2 regions of the Caulobacter sp. SRI_008 genome follow, and region 2 is predicted to be linked to the other one. Evidence: riboswitches for the same ligand, from Rfam matches in the RefSeq annotation. Region 2 holds a riboswitch; the other holds the start of a gene.
What was found. Region 2 has a riboswitch for cobalamin ahead of metE (5-methyltetrahydropteroyltriglutamate--homocysteine S-methyltransferase). Riboswitches for the same ligand answer to the same signal wherever they lie in the genome.
Positions count from the first base shown of each region.

Region 1 (10,078 bases), on a different contig from region 2:
CAGGGTGGCGAAGTCGCCGGTCAGCTCGGGCTCGATCATCTTCGGCGCGCCGGCCAGGATCTCGCCGGTGGAGCCGTCGATGGTGATGATCTCGCCGGCCTTGAACTCGCGGCCCTTGGCCCGGAAAAGGCCTTCCTTGGCGAAGATCGACACGTCGCCGGCGCCGGAGACGCAGGGACGGCCCATGCCGCGCGCCACGACGGCGGCGTGGCTGGTCATGCCGCCGCGGGCGGTGATGATGCCGCGGGCGGCGTGCATGCCGTGGATGTCTTCAGGCGAAGTCTCTTCGCGCACCAGGATGACGGCTTCGCCATTGGCCGCGGCCTTTTCGGCCTCGTCGCTGTCGAAGACGATCTTGCCGGTGGCCGCGCCGGGCGAGGCCGGCAGGCCGACGGTGACGACGTCGCGGTGGGCGGTCGGGTCGATGGTCGGGTGCAGCAGCTGGTCCAGCGAGGCCGGCTCGACGCGCGAAACGCCCTCTTCCTTGCTGATCACGCCTTCGGCGGCCATGTCGACGGCGATCTTCAGCGCGGCCTTGGCGGTGCGCTTGCCGTTGCGAGTCTGCAGCATGTAGAGCACGCCCTGCTCCACCGTGAACTCGATGTCCTGCATGTCGCGGTAGTGGCGTTCCAGCGTCTCGACCACGCTCTTGAACTGCTGGAAGACGGTCGGCATCGCCTCTTCCATCGACGGCGAGGTGTCGCCCATCTCTTCGCGGGCGGCCTTGGTCAGCGACTGCGGGGTGCGGATGCCGGCGACGACGTCCTCGCCCTGGGCGTTGATCAGGAACTCGCCGTAGAGGCGGTTGTCGCCGTTCGACGGGTTGCGGGTGAACGCCACGCCCGTGGCCGAGGTGTCGCCCATGTTGCCGAACACCATCGACTGGATGTTGACGGCCGTGCCCCAGCTTTCGGGGATGTCGTGCATGCGGCGATAGAACTTGGCGCGGTCGTTCATCCAGCTGGCGAACACGGCGCCGACGGCGCCCCACAGCTGCTCCTGGGCGTCCTGCGGGAACGGCTTGCCCAGCTCGTTCTGGACAGCGGCCTTGTAGTCCTTGATGACCGCGGCCCAGTCGTCGGCGGTGAGGCCGGTGTCGACGTGGACGTCGAGGCGGTCCTTATGGTCGTCGAGGATCTCCTCGAACATGTGGTGCTCCAGGTCGAGCACGACGTTCGAGTACATCTGGATGAAGCGGCGGTAGCTGTCGTAGGCGAAGCGGCGGTCGCCCGACAGCTTGGCCAGGCCCTCGACGGTCTCGTCGTTGAGGCCCAGGTTCAGCACGGTGTCCATCATGCCCGGCATCGAGGCGCGGGCGCCCGAGCGCACCGACACCAGGAGCGGGTTGGTCACGTCGCCAAAGCGCTTGCCGGTGATGGCTTCCACCTTGGCCAGGCCCGCGGCGACCTGCCCGGCCAGCTCGGCCGGGTACTGCTTGCCGTTGCTGTAATAGTGGACGCAGGCCTCGGTGGTGACCGTAAAGCCAGGCGGAACGGGCAGGCCCAGCGACGACATCTCAGCGAGATTCGCGCCCTTCCCTCCGAGGAGGTTCTTCATCGAAGCGTCGCCATCGGCGCCGCCTCCCCCGAACGAATAGACCCAAAGGGACTTCGTCAGCGTCTCAACCGGCATTTTGAATTCACCCTGCGATAAAGTGAAAAAAGGCCGCGCCCTCTATCGGGGTCGTCTCGCCCTGGAACATGACCGCGTTCTTGAATCCCGCAGTGCAATATCCGTGGCCTCCCTAGCATTTTGGCCAAGAACGCGTCCACCTGCGCTTTGCGTTCCCGCAGTTTTGCCAAGAATTCAGCAAATCATTGCTATGACAACGTTGTCTTGATCGCAGTTTGACGGCGCTCGCCATTTCAAAGGCACGAAACGTCGCCACACGGACAATCACGCCGCCTTTTCGGGACTGGCGGACGACCACCGCGCGTCGTCGATTTGGATTGTGATCGCACAGCGGGAGTCGCGGGACGGACTCATGAGGCGAGCGGGGGGCGAGCGCCCTGCCCGCTCAGCGCTTCTTGCCGAGCTCGGCGGCGATGTCCTTGGTCATCTTGCCGACCTTGCGGTGGGCGGCGGTCAGCTGGTCGCGGGTGACGCCCCAGCGCTTCATCCAATATTCGACGGCCTGGCGCTCGGAGAGGTCGAGGCGCTCCTTGTCGATGAAGCCACGCTTGTCCTTGAGACCGGCCATCAGCTGTTCCACGGCTTGGAGGAGCCGGCCGCGATACGGTTGGCCTGCTCACGTTGGAAGCGACCGCCGCGCGGCGGCTTGGGACGAGCGGCCAGCGCCGCCTGCTTGAGTCGCAGGGCGCGCTGGATCGGGGTCTCGCCCGGCGGGCCGTCGTCGTTGGAGTCGCTCATTTGGGGGAGCCTAGCACGGGTCTGGACCTTGTCCCTAAACCGTAAAATCCCCGCGAAAGCGGGGACCCAGGGGTTTTATCGTCAAGCGCCGCGCGTTTCAGAAAAAGCCTGGGTCCCCGCTTTCGCGGGGATTTTACGGGGAAAAGTCAGTCCCCACTCCCAGAGACCTCACCCCTCGATGATGTGCGGCACGAAGCGCGCGAGGTTCTTGGTGACCTGGCTGTCGTCCTCGCGGATGCCCATGCCCACGGGCTCGGCCCCGACGATCCAGGCGCCGACCACCGGATGCCTGCCGTCGAAGCTGGGCGGCGGGTGGAAGGCCTGGACGATCGCGCCCTCGGCTCCGTAGCCCTGGTCGAGCACCGGCTCGGCGCCCGCCCCGACGATCTCGACATTGGCCCCCTCGCGCGAGAACAGCGGCTTGCGCACATAGTTCGCGCCGAGGCTGGCGGCGGCCGGGTCGTCCTCGAAATAGGCCTCCAGCAGGTTGGGGTGGCCCTTGTGGCGCTCCCACAGCAGCGGGAGGATCGCCTTGTTGGACAGGATCGCCTTCCACGGCGGCTCCAGCCAGCGGACCTTCGCCGTCGTGAGGTTGGCCGCGTAGGGCTCGCGCAGCATGTCTTCCCAGGGATAGAGCTTGAACGCCGCCTGCAGCAGGTAGCCGTCGGTGTCGACGAACTGGCCCTCCTCGTTCAGACCGATGGCGTCCATGGCCACGAACTTGGGATCCAGACCGGCCTGGGTGGCCAGGTCTTCGAGGAAGCGCACCGTCTGGCGGTCCTCGACGGCGTCGGCGTCGCTGGCGAAGTGCACGAAGCCGCCCTTGGGGAACAGCACGCCGAAGCGCTCGCGCATGGCCTCGAACAGGCTGTTGAACTGGTCGGTCCCGGCCGGCAGCGCGCCTTGCGCCAGCAGGTCCTCGAGCCACAGCCACTGGAAGGTGGCGGCCTCGAACAGGCTGGTGGGGGTGTCGGCGTTGTACTCGTAGAGCTTGGGCGGCGCGGAGCCGTCATAGCCGAAGTCGAACCGTCCGTAGAGGGACGGCTCCTTGGCGCGCCAGGAGGCGGCGACAAAGTCCCAGTGCTCGGGCGGGATCGCCAGCTTCTCGAGAAGCTCTTCGCTGGCGACCGCTTCGTCGACGAGATCGAGACACAGGTCATGAAGCTGGCCCGCGGCCGGCTCCAGGTCCTCCTCGATCTCGCGCAGGGTGAAGGCGTACGCCGTCCCCTCGTCCCAATAGGCCTGTCCGCCGGTGTGGTGGTAGACGAAGCCGACGGCTTCGGCCTTCTCGCGCCAGTCTGGGCGCGGGGTCAGGGAAAGACGGCGCACGCGGGGTCTCTATTCGGTCTTCGAACCGTCGGTGGACTTCTGCTCGATCTGCAGAGGCGGAGCGGCCGGGGCTAGGCGGGCCAGGATGTCGTCGGCCGACGACTGGCCGGGCAGGATGCCGGCCACGCGCAGCTTCTCGTCGAGATCCGCGCCGGTGCGGCGGTCTTCCAGTTCGCCGGCGGCCTTGATCTTCTCGCCGCGGACCATCTGGCGCTCCTTGATGCGCGCCAGGCTGTCGGCGGCCGAGCCGAGGGACGCGCCGGCGCCCGCGCCGCGGGCGGTGACGGCGGCCTGGGCGCGCTGCACCGACTCGTTGACCTTCACGACCTCGACTTCGCGCTTGAGCGTGTCGATGCGGCGGTCGGTGGCGGCGATGGCGGTGTGGAGCTGGTCCTCGGCCTCGCGCATGCCGCCGATCTGGGGCTCCTTCAGCGCGATGTCGCTTTCGAGGTCGGCGATGCGCTGGGCCACCTGGCGGGCCAGGTCCATGTCGCCCTTGGTGACGGCGGCGCGGGCCGAGTTCTCGTACTTGGCGACCTGCTCGCGCAGGCTCTTGACGTCGTTCTCCTGGATGCGCCGGCGGGCGACCAGGGTGGCCAGGTTGTCGCGCGCCTTGGCCTGGGCCGTGTCGGCGTCGCGAATCTCCTGGTCGAGGATGCGGATGGCGTTGGCGTCGACGACGGCGGACGTGGCTTCGTGCGCGCCGGCGCGACCCAGGGTGAACAGCTTGCGCCAGATGGACATCGGAGGGCTCCGGGAAATTTCGGTTAGGGTCAGGCGGCGGTGGAGAACGAAGTACGCAGGTCCGAGGCGGCCTCGATGGCGTTTTCGGCGAGGGTGCGCAGCTCGATGACGATATCCTCGATCGAGGTCGTGGTCGAAAGCTCGCCGAACAGCTCGTAGTAGTCGCGGCCGCCGACGGCGCTGATGCCGAAGTTCGACAGCGGCACCAGCTTCTGGGCCTTCAGCAGGAATTCATTGAAGGCGTGGCGGTCTTCCTGCTCGTCGACGGGCCACAGCAGAGCCGAGGCGGCGATCTGCTGGTCGCTGACGCTGACATAGATCTCGAGGTCGCCCTGCCAGTGCATGGTGACCAGCAGGATCGGGTCGGAGCCTTCCAGCACCCGCACGCTCAGCTCGTCGGCGCCCACGCCGGGCGCTTCGTCCAGGGCCGCCTTCAGGGAGCGGACAGTCCAGGGCGTCTGACTCATCGGGTCGTCATCCTCTTCGCGGGCCATCTTGGCCGTTTCATACAAGATGGGAGACCGAAGGCCAGTCGTCGAGAGCGAGCATGGCCCCTTTTACAGCGCAGGCTGGCGCCGTACATGAGGGAGCGTTCTTTCAGGGACCAGCCATGTTCAGTCGCTTATTCGGCCGCAAGGAGCCCGCTCCCGAGTCGGCCCTGCCCGCCATCCGCAACGTGACGCTGGGGCGGACCGTCTGGCTGGACCCTCTGGCCTGGAAGCGCTTCGGCGCCGACAGCAAGTTCCCGCTCGACCACGACACGCTGGAAATCACCGCCCAGGGCCTGGTGGACCTGAAGGACGGCGGCTTCGTGCACCGGTTCTACACCGACGACCACGTGATGTTTCAGGCGGTCTCCGACGACCGCGAGGGCCAGCGCCTGACCGACGTCACCCTGTTCGTCCCCTGGGACAGCGCCTATCCGGGCAGCCGCGCCGATCGCGACGCCTGGGGCAAGCGCCTGCGCGCCCGGACCTTCACGCCCGCCGGCCTGCCCGAATACCACCGCTTCTGGTTCGGCGAGGAGGCCGAGAGCCAGGAGCCCGTGACCTTCTGGGAAGACCTGCACGACGACCGGGACGGGATCCCGGACCGGCGGATCTTCCAGACCTGCATGCTGTTCGCCCGCGACCTGCCGGGCGAGGGGCGCGAACTGCTGCTGGCCATCGAGATGGAGACCGAGGACCGCGAGGTCTCGTTCGAAACCATGATCGGCGTGCCGCTCGAAGTCGGCGAATTCCGCGCCTGAACCACGGTCCATAGGGGAAACTAGAGATGTTCGACGTCCAAGCCTTCGGCGAAAGCGCCCTGGCCTTCCTGGTGGCTTTCGTCGCCGCCGGCGTGTTCACGGTGATCTTCAAGATCGTCTACCAGGCGGTGACGCCCTACAACGAGGCCAAGCTGATCCGCGAGGGCAACGTCGCCGCGGCCATCGCCCTGGGCGGCGCCGTGGTCGGCTACGTGCTGCCGCTGGCTTCCGCGCTCAGCCACACCGTCAGCCTGCTGGAGTTCGCCGCCTGGGCCCTGCTGGCCGCCGTCATCCAGATCGCCGCCTTCACCCTGGTGCGGTTCACGGTGCTCAAGGACCTGATCGACCGGATCGAGAAGGCCGAGGTCGCCGCCGGCGTCTACCTGGCCTCGATCTCGCTGGCCGTCGGCCTGCTGAACGCCGCCTGCATGACCTCGTGAGGCCGGACATGAACGCCCATTCCCCCGCCCCGTCCCGCCGCCGCAAGCGCTCGAGCGCCGTCGCGCTGACGGGCCTGATGGCCGGCTCGGCCTTCACCCTGGTCGCGTGCGACGATCCCGGCTCGGCCACCCAGTGGGGCGATCCCCCCGCGGCCGTCTCGGGCAAGAAGGTCGACGCCTCCAGCTTCGCCAATCTCGACGAGTGCAAGGCCTCGGGCGACTTCACGGCCGACCAGTGCCAGACAGCCTATGACGAGGCCCAGAAGGCCAGCGCCGAGAACGCGCCGAAGTTCTCCGACCAGCAGAGCTGCGAGGAGCGTTACGGCGTCGACCAGTGCGTGCCGCGCAGCCAGGCCAACGGCGGCGGCAGCTTCTTCACCCCGCTGCTGACCGGCTTCATCATCGGCCAGGCGCTGGAAGGCATGAGCAACCGCGGCTATCGCGGCGCGCCGATGTATCGCGACCGCGACGGCACCTATTACAGCGGCTCGGGCTATCCAGTGTCGCGCGACTACCTGACCGGCCGCAGCCGGGTGCGCACCGACAGCTTCGACGCCCCGTCGCGCTACGAGGCGCCGAGCCGCGTGCAGAGCCGCAGCAGCGTCATTTCGCGCGGCGGCTTCGGCGGCGGTTCGCGCGGCTTCGGCGGCTAGACGGAACTGAAGGCGGGGCGTCTCGCGTTGGGTCTTCGACGACCACGCGAGGCGACCGCATGACCGACAAGACCATCACGGGGGTTCCCCAGCCGCGCTGGTGGCAGCGCCACCCCACCCTGGCCTTCTGCGCCGCCTGGGGTCTGGGTCTGGGACTGTTCGCGACCGCCGTGGCGGTGGGACTTCAGGCCGCGGCCTGAACGCCCGCGCGCTGCATGGCGCGCACGGCCGACAGCAGGCGAGCCGGCGTCACCGGCTTTTCGAGCCACTGGTCGGGCTCGACCTGCAGCACGCTCGGATCGCTGGCCGAGACCATCAGCACCGGCGTCCCCCGCCCTTCGAGCGAACGGATCAGCTCGGCGCCGGTCATGCGCGGCATGGCGTTGTCGGTGATCAGCAGGTCGGGCGCGAAGGCGTCGAAGGCTTCCAGCGCTTCCTGGCCGTCACGGCTCCACAGCACCTCGAACCCCGCCTCTTCCAGCAGGACCTCGTAGACGCCGCCAAGCAGCATGTCGTCTTCGGCGATGAGGATCCGTCGCATGGCAGCCCGCCCGTCGAATTAAGTGAACTCGAATGTGTAAATAGGTCTTAACCATGCCTGCGCGCCCGGTGTCTGCGTGCGCAATCGTCGCATCGCCGAAAGTTGAGCAATCGGGGCGAGAGCATCGGGAATCACTTCATCCGCAGGCTTAGTCCGGCGACGACCAGTTCGACGGCGTTGGCGGCGGCCGCCAGGGCCTGATGCAGCCGCCCGGCCTCGTCGCGGAACCTGCGAGCCAAGGCGTTGTCGGGCACGACGCCCCAGCCGACCTCGTTGGACACCAGCCAGAGCTCGCCGTCGAAGGCCGAAGCCGCCGCGACCAGCGCTGCCGCTTCGGTCGAGAGATCTTTTTCCGCCAGCATGAGATTGGTCAACCAAAGGGTCAGGCAGTCGACCACCGCCACGCCGCCCGGCGGCAGGCCGCGCAAGGCGGACACGAGATCGAAGGGCGCCTCCAGGGTGGTCCAGGCCTCTCCGCGATCGGCCCGGTGGCGGGCGATGCGCGCCTCCATCTCGGCGTCGAAGGCCTGGGCGGTGACGATCATGACCGGTCGGACGCCGACCGCGGCGGCCCTCGCCTCGGCCGCTCCTTGCGCGAAGGCGCTCTTACCCGAACGCGCGCCGCCTAGAACCAGGGTCAGTGACAACGGGGAACTCCAGATTGACGGTGTGCGGCGCACCCTATAGTCCAGCCGGCGCGACAGGTTCCTCCCAAAGAGGATGAAAAGGGAACTCGGGTGTGAAACCCGGGCTGCCCCCGCAACTGTAAGCGGCGAGTTCGCGCGTCACATGCCACTGGGTCTGTTCTTCGGAAGAGAGCTGGGAAGGCGACGCGCAGCAACGATGACCCGCGAGCCAGGAGACCTGCCTGTCGCGGTCGTCCTTCGTCCGGCCGGGGTGCGCCGTACGATCGGGTCTTCCCGCATGGCGACGCTTCGGTCCGGGCGTGTTCACGAGAACACGCTCCTTCTTGTCGCGCACGGAGGAATGACATGCGCCCTGTTTCCCTGCTGGCCCTGATGGCCGCAGTTCCCGCCCTGGCCCTGCCTGGCCTGGCTTTCGCCGATACGGCCGTGGCCGAAGTCGATCAGGTGGTGGTCACCGCCGGTCGCGAGCCCGAAAAGCTGTCGGAAGTCTCGACCAGCATGACGGTGATCGACGCCGAGGCCCTGAAGAAGGCCCAGGCCGTCGTGATCTCCGACCTGCTGTCGCGCACGCCGGGCGTCACCGTCACTCGCAACGGCGGCGTCGGCGGCACGACCCAGCTGCGCATCCGCGGCGCCGAGACCGACCAGACCGTGGTGCTGATCGACGGCGTCAAGCTGAACGATCCGTCCTCGACCGGCGGCGGCTACAACTTCGCCACCCTGCTGGCCGGCAACGTCAACCGCATCGAGGTGCTGCGCGGCTCGCAGTCGACCCTGTGGGGCAGCCAGGCCATCGGCGGCGTCGTCAACCTGCTGACCGCCACGCCCAGCGGCCCGCTCACCACCCAGTTGGCGACCGAGGTCGGCTCGCGCGACACCGCCTACGGCAACGCCGCGCTCAGCGCCGGCGGCGACTGGGGCGGCTGGCGGATCGCCGGCGCCTACTACACCACCGACGGCGTCTCGGCCTTCGGCAAGTCGTACGGCGGCAAGGAGAAGGACGGCTACCGCAACGCGGGCGTCAGCGGCCGCCTGGACCTGAACGTCACCGACTGGGCCACCGTCGACCTGCGCACGTCCTACGCCGCCTCGAAGAACGAATTCGACGGCTTCCCCGCCCCGCTCTACGCCTTCGCCGACAGCCCCGAATACGGCAAGACCAAGGAACTGGTCAGCTACGCCGGCGTGCGCCTGAGCGCCTTCGACGGCGCGCTGAAAAATCGCCTCGGCTTCGGCTACACCCAGACCGACCGCGACAACTTCGATCCCAGCTCGTCGGTCCCCAAGACCTTCGACGCCCGCGGCACCAACAAGCGCTTCGAGTACCAGGGCACCTGGCAGGTCAGCGAGATCCTCCGCGCGACCTTCGGGGCCGAGACCGAGCGCTCGTGGTTCCGCACCGCCTCGCCATCGGAATGGGAACCGAACCCGACGCCCGACAGCCACGCCGCGCGCACCGACAGCCTGTACCTGCACCTGCGCGCCCAGCCGGTCGAGGGCCTGACCCTGACGGGCGGCGTGCGCCGGGAGGACCACTCGGCCTTCGGCGACGCCACGGTCTATCAGGCCGGCGCGTCCTATTCGCCCAACGGCGGCGTCACGGTGTTCCGCGCCAACTACGGCGAGGGCTTCAAGGCCCCGTCGCTGTACCAGCTCTACAGCATCTACGGCGATGCGAACCTGAATCCCGAGGAGTCGGAAAGCGTCGACCTGGGCGTCGAGCACAGCGTGCTGAACGGCCGCGTGCGCGCGGGCCTGACCTGGTTCCACCGCGACATCACCAACCAGATCGACTACGTCTCCAACAACACCCCGCCCAACTACGGCGGCTACGCCAACTTCGCCAAGACGGAGACCAGCGGCGTGGAGCTGGAGACCACCATCGAGGTGACCTCGTCGCTGAAGGTGACGGCGAACTACACCAACATGGACCCGATTAACCGTTCGGCCACCAACAACGGCAAGCGCCTTCCGCGCCGCGCCGGCGAGACGGCCAACCTGAACGCCGACTACGACTGGAAGAGCGGCCTGACCACGGGCGTCTCGGTGCAGTACGTGGGCGAGAGCTACGACAACGCCACCAACACCCGCCGCCTGAAGAGCTA
Region 1 is NZ_JBYCZS010000023.1:79,603-89,680, reverse strand. Features, by position in the region: gene ppdK (pyruvate, phosphate dikinase) at 1-1,632, opposite strand, end outside; gene AC2YHT_RS19555 (DUF3606 domain-containing protein) at 2,018-2,200, opposite strand; gene AC2YHT_RS19550 (hypothetical protein) at 2,200-2,370, opposite strand; gene AC2YHT_RS19545 (glutathionylspermidine synthase family protein) at 2,539-3,699, opposite strand; gene AC2YHT_RS19540 (PspA/IM30 family protein) at 3,709-4,443, opposite strand; gene AC2YHT_RS19535 (YjfI family protein) at 4,473-4,910, opposite strand; gene AC2YHT_RS19530 (YjfK family protein) at 5,054-5,692, shown strand; gene AC2YHT_RS19525 (DUF350 domain-containing protein) at 5,719-6,132, shown strand; gene AC2YHT_RS19520 (DUF1190 domain-containing protein) at 6,141-6,785, shown strand; gene AC2YHT_RS19515 (hypothetical protein) at 6,845-6,985, shown strand; gene AC2YHT_RS19510 (response regulator transcription factor) at 6,970-7,326, opposite strand; gene cobU (bifunctional adenosylcobinamide kinase/adenosylcobinamide-phosphate guanylyltransferase) at 7,458-7,973, opposite strand; cobalamin riboswitch at 8,012-8,212, shown strand; gene AC2YHT_RS19500 (TonB-dependent receptor plug domain-containing protein) at 8,319-10,078, shown strand, end outside.
Region 1: another riboswitch for cobalamin. It lies ahead of AC2YHT_RS19500 (TonB-dependent receptor plug domain-containing protein); the one in region 2 lies ahead of metE (5-methyltetrahydropteroyltriglutamate--homocysteine S-methyltransferase).

Region 2 (10,078 bases):
GCGTTCTCGCCTTCTCTCACCAGTCGTCGGTGAAGGGCGGCCTCTCGGCCCGTTGCGGACATCTATCGCGAACCAAACCCTCTCTCTTAGAGAGAGGGAGGGGCCCGCCGCCGCAGGCGGTGGGAGGGTGAGTGGTTACGGTCTGGCCGATCGGAGCGCGGCCAGGATGTCGTTGGTTGTCCCGCCGGGATCGGCCAGAACTTGCTCGTTGCGGAATCTCAAGACCACATATCCCAGTCGTTCCAGCGTATCGGTGCGATGGTCGTCATAGACCTCACGACCGTCATGCGCGGCGCCGTCGAGCTCCACGACTAGCTTGCCCGACTCGCAGACGAAGTCCGCGAAATAGCGGTCGATCGCAATCTGCCGCATGAACTTGAAGCCGGCGAGGCGGCGGTTCCGGACGAGCGCCCATAGCGTCTTCTCCGCCAAGGTCTGGCTTTGGCGAAGGCTGCGGGCGTAGGCGGTCCTGTCCATGCAAAAGCATGAGAGCGGCTTTCCCTCGGTCTCAAGCAGAGGAATTGGGATTTTCCTGTAGGCGGCGAAACCACTCACCCTCCCACCGCTTCGCGGCGGGCCCCTCCCTCTCTCTAAGAGAGAGGGTTTGGTTGGGGGCGCACCGGTTTGGCGCGCCCCTTGTCGGTCAGGCGTCGAGCGCTGCCCGCGCCGCTTTCGCCGCCGCGACCATGTTGGCGAGCGCCGGCTCCACTTCTTCCCAGCGCCGGGTCTTCAGGCCGCAGTCGGGGTTGACCCAGAGCTGAGACGACGAAAGGCGCTGGCCGGCTTTTTCCAGCAAGTCGAGCATCTCGGCGGCCGCGGGGCTGCGGGGGGCGTGGATGTCGTAGACGCCGGGGCCGATCTGGGCCGGGTAGGCGTAGGCCTCGAAGGCGTCGAGCAGTTCCATCTTCGAGCGGGCGGTCTCGATGGAGATGACGTCGGCGTCCATGGCGCCGATGGCGGCGATGATGTCGTTGAACTCCGAATAGCACATGTGGGTGTGGACCTGGGTCTGGGGCTCCACGCCCGAGGCGGCGATGCGGAAGGCCTCGACGGCCCAGGCGAGGTAGGCGTCCCAGTCGCCGCGGCGAAGCGGCAGGCCCTCGCGCAGGGCGGCCTCGTCGATCTGGATGATCTTCGCGCCGGCGGCTTCGAGGTCGACGACCTCGTCGCGGACGGCGAGAGCGATCTGGCGGCAGGTCTCAGAGCGCGGGATGTCGTCGCGGACGAACGACCACTGGAGGATGGTGACCGGGCCGGTCAGCATGCCCTTCATCGGGCGGGCGGTGAGGCCTTGCGCGTAGGCCCACCACTCGACCGTCATGGGCGCGGGGCGCGAGACGTCGCCGTAGAGGATCGGCGGGCGCACGCAGCGCGAGCCGTAGGACTGGACCCAGGCGTGCTTGGTGAAGGTGAAGCCGGTCAGGCGCTCGCCGAAATACTGCACCATGTCGTTGCGTTCGAACTCGCCGTGGACCAGCACGTCGAGGCCGATCTCCTGCTGCCAGGCCACCGCGCGGGCGGTCTCGGCGCGCAGGAAGGCCTGGTAGTCGGCGTCGGGCAACTGGCCCTTGGCGTGGGCGGCGCGGGCCTGGCGGACGGCGGCGGTCTGCGGGAACGAGCCGATGGTGGTGGTCGGCAGGGGCGGCAGGGAGAGCCTGGCCTGCTGCAGGGCGATGCGCTCGGCGAAGGGCGTGGCGCGGGCGGCGTCGGCCGGGGTCAGCGCGGCGGCGCGGGCCTGGACGGCGACGTCGTGGATCAGCGGCGAGGTCTTGCGCGAGGCGACGGCGGCGCTGGAGGCGGCGAGCTGGTCGCGGACGGCGGCGCGGCCCTGGTTGAGGGCCTTGGCCAGGACGGCCAGCTCCTCCAGCTTCTGGACGGCGAAGGCCAGCCACTGGCTGATTTGCGGGTCGAGGCTGGTCTCGATCGAGAGGTCGAGCGGGGTGTGCAGCAGCGAGCAGGACGGGGCCAGGATCACGCGGTCGGGGCCGCGGGCGGAGACGACGGGCTCGACGCGGTCGAGGATGGCCTCAAGGTCGGCGCGCCAGACGTTGCGGCCGTCGATGACGCCCAGCGACAGGACGAGGCTGTCGCGGGCCAGGGCCAGGGCGGCGTCGAGGTCGCCCGGGGCGCGGACGAGATCCAGGTGCAGGCCTTCGACCGGCAGGTTGGCGGCGGTGGCGAGGTTGTCGCCATAGGTCCCGAAATAGCTGGCGAGAAGGATGCTGATGCGCGGGGCGGCGTGGGTCAGGGCGCCGTAGGCGCGGCGGATCTCGGCGCGCTCGAAGTCGGTGAGGTCGAGCGCCAGGCAGGGCTCGTCGATCTGCACCCAGTCGGCGCCGGCGGCGGCCAGGCGCTGGAGCAGCTCGGCATAGACCGGCAGCAGGGCGCTGAGCAGCGACAGCGGCTGGAAGTGGCGGTCCTTGGTCTTGGCCAGCTTCAGGAAGGTGACGGGGCCGAGGATGACCGGGCGGGTGTGGACGCCTTGCGCCTTGGCCTCGAGGAAGGCGTCGATGATCTTGGTCGAGGCCAGGGTGAAGGCCTGGTCGGGGGCCAGTTCAGGCGCGAGGTAGTGGTAGTTGGTGTCGAACCACTTGGTCATCTCGAGCGCCGGCAGGCCGGTCGCCGTCTGGTGCGAACAGCCGTGGCCGCAGGTTTCCGGCTCGCCTTGCGTCCCGCGCGCCATGGCGAAGTAGAGCTGCAGATCGACCGGGCCGCCGGTCCAGCCGTAGGCGGCGGGGATCGCGCCGACCATGACGGCGGTGTCGAGCACGTGGTCGTAGAGCGAGAAGTCGCCGCTGGGGACGTGGTCGACGCCGAGATCGGCCTGGCGGCGCCAGGCGAGCGCACGCAGGGCGGAGGCTTCGGTCTGGAGCCCTTCGGCGTCGAGGCGGCCGGCCCAGTGGGCTTCGAGGGCGGTCTTCAGGCGGCGCTGCGGGCCGATGCGGGGAAAGCCGAGGGCGGCGACGGTGACGGTCATTTCTTAGCCTCTGTCTCGATGGTGACGGAGGCTGGACGGGGCGCAGGCATAGGCGCGCGAACGGGCTGGCCGACCCGCGCCTGGAGCTAGCGACCAGACCGGGCACCCCGCCGGAGGACGTTATCTGTCGAGGCAGGTCTCCTGGCTCGCGGGTCGACGCCGCCGTCCTGGCCTTCCCGATGCGCCACCGAGTCGAGTTCGGCGCATCAGTGACACGTATCGGACGGCCGCTCGCCGCTTACAGTTGCGGGGGCAGCGCCGGTTTCACACCGGCTTCCCTCTTAGCTTTGGACGCAAAACGTCCGCAGACCACGACCCGCTTATCAAGCCTGGGTCGGCTGGCGTTGTCAATAAGGACATAAAGATATCTTTATGTGATTTCAGATTGTGGTCGAGCGGGGCTTGGCCCGTGACAGGACGTCGCACACCGTTCATAAACCCCGCGTTCAGTCTCCATTCAGCCGTGCTCCTCTAAACCGGACGACATGAAGCCGATCCGCGCCATACTCGCCGCAGCCGCCATCGTCGCCGCCCTCCCGGGCGCGGCTCTGGCCCAGCGCGGCCCGGACTCGCTGGGCGCCGACTGGCGCGCCCGGCAGGACCAGGCGCGTGGCGGCGTGCAGTCGGGCCGCCTGGTGCCGCTGAGCGCGGTCATCGACAGCATCGCCCGCCGCACCCCCGGCCGCCTGCTCGACGCAGGGCTGGAAGGTCGCAACTACCGCATCCGCTGGGCGACCACGGACGGCCGCCGCATCGACTTCATCGTCGACGCCGAGAGCGGCCGGATCCTCAGCGGCGGGTAGAGCGTGACGGCTGAGACCATGAGCGATTTCGGCGTTCGTCGCGCTCTACCTTTTGATTGCGAGCCTGTTTATCCGTTTCGGACGGGACCGTCCGAACCGGACAGGCTCTAGGGAGTTCCCCGAGACATGCGCATCCTGCTCGTCGAAGACGATCCCGACCTGTCGCGCCAGCTGAAGCTGGCCCTCTCCGACGCGGGCTACGCCGTCGACCACGCCGCCGACGGCGAGGAAGCCCAGTTCCTGGGCGAGACCGAGCCCTATGACGCGGTGATCCTGGACCTCGGTTTGCCCAAGGTGGACGGGGTGTCGGTTCTGGAGCGCTGGCGGCGCGGCAATGTCGCAACGCCCGTGCTGATCCTGACCGCCCGCGGCGCCTGGAGCGAGAAGGTCGCCGGCTTCGACGCCGGGGCCGACGACTACCTGACCAAGCCCTTCCACACCGAGGAACTGCTGGCGCGCCTGCGGGCGCTGCTGCGGCGCTCGGCCGGCCACGCCGCGCCGAGCCTGACCTGCGGCGGCCTGCGCCTGGATCCGCGCGCGGCGCGGGCCAGCGTCAACGGCGAGCCGCTGCGCCTGACCTCGCTGGAATACCGCCTGTTGCACTACATGATGATGCACCAGGGCCGGGTGATCGGCCGCACCGAGCTGGTCGAGCACCTGTACGACCAGGACTTCGACCGCGACAGCAACACCATCGAGGTGTTCATCGGCCGGCTGCGCAAGAAGCTGGGCGCCGACCGCATCGAGACGGTGCGCGGCCTCGGCTACCGCCTGATCCCGCTGGAAGGCGAGACCGCGGGGTGATCGCGCGCGGGGGCGAGGCTTGATGCTCGACTTCCGCAAGCGCTCGCTCGTCCGGCGGCTGGTGCTGCTGGCGGCGATCTGGACGCTGTTCGTGCTGCTGGCGGCCGGGGCCTTCCTGACCGCCCAGTTCCGCGACGCGGCCATCCGCCGCTTCGACCAGTCGCTGGCGGTGCTGACCGACGACCTCTATGCCGGCTCGACGGTGGAGGACGGGGTGGTCAAGGCGCCGTTCCTGACCGACATCCGCGCCACCCGGGCCTATTCCGGCCGCTACTGGGCGATCTTCGCCCAGAAGAGCGGCGGCGGGCTCTCGGCGATCGAGCGCTCGCGCTCGCTGTTCGACAGCGATCTGATGCTGTCCACCGCCCAGATCGACCGGCTGACGGCCGATCCGGGCAAGACCCTCTATTTCGACATGCGCGGGCCGCAGGACAAGCCGCTGCGGGCGGCGGCGATCCTGACGCGGCTGCCGGGGCATCCGGCGCCCGTGGTGTTCATCGCCGCCGAGGACCGATCCCCGATCGACGACGACGCCGACCGCTTCGGCCGGATCACGGCCTTCGCCCTGCTGCTGCTGGGCGTGGGCCTGATCGTGGCCATCGTCTTTCAGGTGCGGTTCGGCCTGCAGCCGATCTTCCGCCTGCGCCGCGAGATCGCCGGGGTGCGCAGCGGCAAGGCCGAGCGGCTGGTCGGACCCTATCCGGAGGAGCTGGAGCCGCTGGCCGGCGAGCTGAACGGCCTGCTGGCCCACAACCAGGAAGTCGTCGAGCGCCAGCGCACCCATGTCGGCAACCTGGCCCACGCCCTGAAGACGCCGCTGTCGGTGATGCTGACCGAGGCCAGCCAGCAGGGCGGCGCGCTGGCCGAGGTAGTCGAGCGCCAGGCCCAGACCATGCGCGAGCAGGTCGACCACCATCTGCGCCGGGCGCGGGCGGCGGCGCGTTCGCAGACCAGCGGCGAGCGCACGCCGGTGGAGCCGATCCTCGACGAACTGGCCGTGACCCTGGAGCGGATCTTCCAGGACAAGAACGACGGGCGGGGCGTGGAGATCGACTGGCGCTGTCCGGAAGACCTGTGCTTCCAGGGCGAGCGGCAGGACTTCATGGAACTGGCCGGCAACGTCATGGAGAACGCCGGCAAGTGGTCGAAGGCCCGCATCCGCGCCGAGGCCAAGGCGGACGGCGAGGGGCGCATGCTGCTGACCGTCGACGACGACGGCCCGGGCATTCCGGCCGAGCAGCGGGCCCAGGCGTTGAAGCGCGGCCAGCGGATGGACGAGCACACGCCGGGCACCGGGCTTGGCCTGTCGATCGTCGATGAACTGGCGCGGGCCTATGGCGGCTCGGTGACCCTGGACGATTCGCCGCTGGGCGGCCTGCGGGTGGTGCTGTCGCTGCCGCGCGCGGAGGGTTAACGCTACCGCGCGCCACTCTGGCGATAGCGCGCTGTCGTCAAGGTGGAGCTTTCGGCGCCGCGACACTTCGCCTTGCCTTGCGTCATTGAAAAAGCAGCGGTTTCGGAAAGTCTTAACCTCGTTGGCAACATGGTTGACGCTGCCTGGACATGTCCCGTCCCCGGCGGAGATCGATGCCCGCAATCGCCGCGCACAAACTGCAGATCATCCGGACGCTGGTCGAGACCGCGCCCGATGCGGCTCTGCGCAGTCTCGAGCTCGCCCTGGCCAACGCCGGCGGGCAGGGGGCGCTGGCGACCGTGCGGGCCATGGTCGAGGACGAGACCGCCGATCGCTACGTCCGCAACACCATTCTTTCCCCCATCGCGCCGCTGTGCCAGCCGCGCGCCGAGGACCTGCCGCAGTTCCCGCGCCGGGCCCTGGCCCTGCTGTGGAAGGCGCTGAAGGTCGAGGCCCCGCGCCAGGTGGCCGAGGGCGCGGCGCGCTGCAATCCCTGGGATCTCGACAACGGCGCGCCCGATGTCTTCAACGAGCTGTGCAAGATCGCCGCCCGCGGCCTGCGCGCGGCCGAACGGCCTGAGTACGAAGCGATCGCCCAGATCTGCGACGCCGACGAGTTGGCCGACTATCTCGACCTGTCGGTGATCGTCCGCAACGCCCTGCCGCGACTGTCGGAGTGGGTCAGCCGGATGAGCGGCGAGCGCGCGGCGGCCGCGCGCCTGGCCTATCGCGACGCCTGCGCGATCAGCGACGACGCCGGTCCGCGGATGTTCGAGATGCTGGCGGCGCACCTGCCCGAGCCCTGGCGGATCCTGCGGGTGATCTCGGCGGTGATGGACCGTCCCAACGACCGCTACCTGGCCTCGTCGGAGGTCAAGGAATTCGGCGAGCGGATGCTGGCCGACATCGAGGCCAGCATCGAGCACGTGCGCGGCTTCGACCTGGAGGGCGGCGAGGCCTCGGGCCGTTCGGCGGCGGCCTCGGCCCAGCGCATCGCCCACCAGCTGACCGAGTTCGAACAGGCGGTCGACGTGGCCAAGGACGGCCCGTGGGGCAAGCGCCTGGCCAAGTTCAAGCAGGCGGCGGCCCAGGCGGCCGAGACGCGGATGAACGCCGCCGACAAGGAGCTGGGCCTGGCCTTGCCGCTGCGGCCGATCTCGATGATGGGCAAGATGGGCGGCGGCAAGGGCGTGCCGAAGCTGGAAGAGGCGCCGGACGCGGTCCTGGTGCGCCGCGCCGCCTCGGCCCTGGCCTTCGTCGAGGACCTGCGGCCTTGCGCGGCCCAGGCCGGCTACGGCTCGACCCGCGCCAAGGTGCTGGAGAAGCTGAACCAGCGGCTGGACCAGTACATCGAGGACAGCCTGCACGTGGCCCGCACCGGCGAGGGCGGCGACCCGCAGGTGGCCCGCGCCTATCTCGAGATCGCGGCCGCCTACATCGCCCACACCCGCGACGAGAAGACCGCCGAGATCGTCCGCCGCCGGGCCGTCGCGGCGATGGCGGCGTAGGGGCGGACGGCAGTCTTCACCGCCGAAATCCGCCGTTTGAAATCTGCGGGTTGGATACCCCCTCCGATCGCCTTCCTGGGCCTCGTGCCCAGGATCCATCGTTCAGCCGCTCAGACCTTTCGAGGCTGGTCGAGGTTTGAGCGGTCGCCGGCATGGGCCCTCGCCACAGGGGCGAGGGAGGCGACTTTGGGGGCGCGGTGGGACATTGCGCCTCGGGCGCTGATCCGGGACCTGGCGGACGCCGCGACGCAATCTGGGCCTTAAGTGTTTTTTTCACTGACGCGCGGATCGATCTGCGGCTAACAGCGAACCATGATCGGTTTCTGGATCGCCGCCGCGGGTCTGTCCGCCGCCGCCGCCGCCCTGGTGCTGCGGGGCGCAGCGCACGGGCTCGCGCCCGTCGGGGACGACCCGGCCCTGGCCGTCCATCGCCGGCAGCTTTCCGAGATCGACGACCTGGCCGAGCGCGGCCTGCTGGCCGACAGCGAGCTGAAGGCCGCCCGCGCCGAGGCCGGCCGCCGGCTGCTGGCCGCCGCCGACCAGGGCGCGGCCGACTGGCCCCAGGACGGGAAAGGTCCGCGCCGCGCGGTGGTGGCCGTCGCGGCGATCGCCGCCCTGCTGGCCGTGGTGGTCTATGTGCTGGTGGGCGCGCCAGGCGCGGCCGACCAGCCTTTCGCCCGCCGGGTGGCCGAGTGGAAGTCGACCGACCCGTCGATGCTCGACCCGCCGCGCATCGCCGCTGTGCTGGAGCAGGCGGCCAAGACCCGGCCCAACGATCCCGAGCTCTATCGCAACCTCGCCCTGGTGCGCATCGCCGGCGGCGACGCCGTCGGGGCCGGCGAGGCCCTGCGCCGCGCCGTGCGCCTGGCCCCGCAGCGGGCCGACCTGTGGACCGCCCTGGGCGAGACCTTCGTGGCCGGCGACAACGGCCAGGTCGGCCCTGACGCCCGCATGGCGTTCAGCGAAGCGCTGAAGCGCGACCCGAGCGACCTTTCCGCCCGCTATCACCTGTCCAAGGCCCTGATCGCCGATGGCAGGCTGGACGAGGGCCTGGCCGGCTGGCGGGCGCTGCTGGCCTCGCTGCCGCCGGCCGACGAGCGCCGCGCGATCCTGGCCGGCGAGATCGACCGCACGGCCAAGGCCGGCCGGCTGGTCGAGCCGAATTCGCAGGCGGCCCAGGCGGCCGCCGACGGCGGCGTCACCCCCGAGATGATCCAGGGCATGGTCGACAGCCTGGCCGCCAAGCTGGCCGCCGATCCCGACAACGCCGACGGCTGGGTGCGGCTGGTCCGCGCCTATGGCGTGCTGGGCGACGTCGCCCGTCGCGACGCGGCCCTGAAGACCGCCTCCGAGCGCTTCAAGGACCAGCCGCGCGTGCTGGCCGCCCTGCGCCAGGCCGCCGATGCGCCCGCCGCCACCTCGGTTCCCCGATGAGCTTCCTGCCCAAGTCCCGCAAGGCGCGCCGGCGCCTGACCATCCTGCTGGCGATCGCGCCGGTCGCCGCCCTGGCGGCGGGCCTGGCCCTGTACGGCATGCGGGACTCGATCTCGCTGTTCTACACCCCGGCCCAGGCCCACGAGGCCCACGTGCCTGCCGGCCGCAAGGTGCAGCTGGGCGGGCTGGTCCAGGCCGGCAGCGTGGTCAAGCACCCGGACGGCCTGGTGGAGTTCGTCGTCGCCGACCAGAAGGCGACCAGCAAGGTGCGCTATCAGGGCGACCTGCCCGACCTGTTCCGCGAGGGGCAGGGGATCGTCGCCTCCGGATCGTTCGACGAGGGCGGCGTCTTCGTCGCCAAGCAGGTGCTGGCCAAGCACGACGAGCGCTACATGCCGCGCGAGGTGGCCAAGGCCATCAAGGAGCAGGGCGAGTGGCGCGGCGAGGGCGCGGCTCCGCCGTCCTACGGTGAGGGAAAGACCGCCCGATGATCGTCGAGTTCGGCGCGTTCGCCCTGGTCCTGGCCCTGGTGCTGTCAGTCGCCCAGAGCGGCCTTTCCGCCGTCGGGGCGCTGCGGCGGTCGGGCGCGCTGGCGGGGGCGGGACGCGGCGCGGCCGTGGCGACCTTCGCGGCCCTGGCCTGCGCCTTCGCCGCCCTGATCTACGCCTTCGTGACCTCCGACTTCTCGGTGGCCAACGTCGCGGCCAACTCCCACACCGCCAAGCCGCTGCTCTACAAGGTGGCCGGCGCCTGGGGCAGCCACGAGGGCTCGATGCTGCTGTGGTGCCTGGTGCTGACCGGCTACGGCGCGGCCATGGCGGTGTTCGGCGAGCGTCTGCCGCCGCGCCTGCGGGCCTGGGCCATCGCGGTGCAGGGCGCGCTGGGCGTGCTGTTCCTGGCCTACACCGTCTTCGCCTCGAACCCGATGACCCGCCTGCCGGACCCGCCGGTGGAGGGGCGCTCGCTCAATCCGCTGCTGCAGGACTGGGCCTTGGCCGTGCATCCGCCGTTCCTCTATTCGGGTTATGTCGGCTTTTCGGTGGTGTTCTCGCTGGCGATCGCCGCCCTGATCGAGGGCAAGGTCGACGCGGCCTTCGCCCGCTGGGTGCGGCCCTGGACCCTGGCGGCCTGGAGCCTG
Region 2 is NZ_JBYCZS010000002.1:32,431-42,508, forward strand. Features, by position in the region: gene AC2YHT_RS02235 (endonuclease domain-containing protein) at 136-477, opposite strand; gene metE (5-methyltetrahydropteroyltriglutamate--homocysteine S-methyltransferase) at 644-2,977, opposite strand; cobalamin riboswitch at 3,092-3,306, opposite strand; gene AC2YHT_RS02245 (PepSY domain-containing protein) at 3,463-3,780, shown strand; gene AC2YHT_RS02250 (response regulator transcription factor) at 3,907-4,584, shown strand; gene AC2YHT_RS02255 (sensor histidine kinase) at 4,607-5,998, shown strand; gene AC2YHT_RS02260 (hypothetical protein) at 6,172-7,506, shown strand; gene ccmI (c-type cytochrome biogenesis protein CcmI) at 7,819-8,940, shown strand; gene ccmE (cytochrome c maturation protein CcmE) at 8,937-9,431, shown strand; gene AC2YHT_RS02275 (heme lyase CcmF/NrfE family subunit) at 9,428-10,078, shown strand, end outside.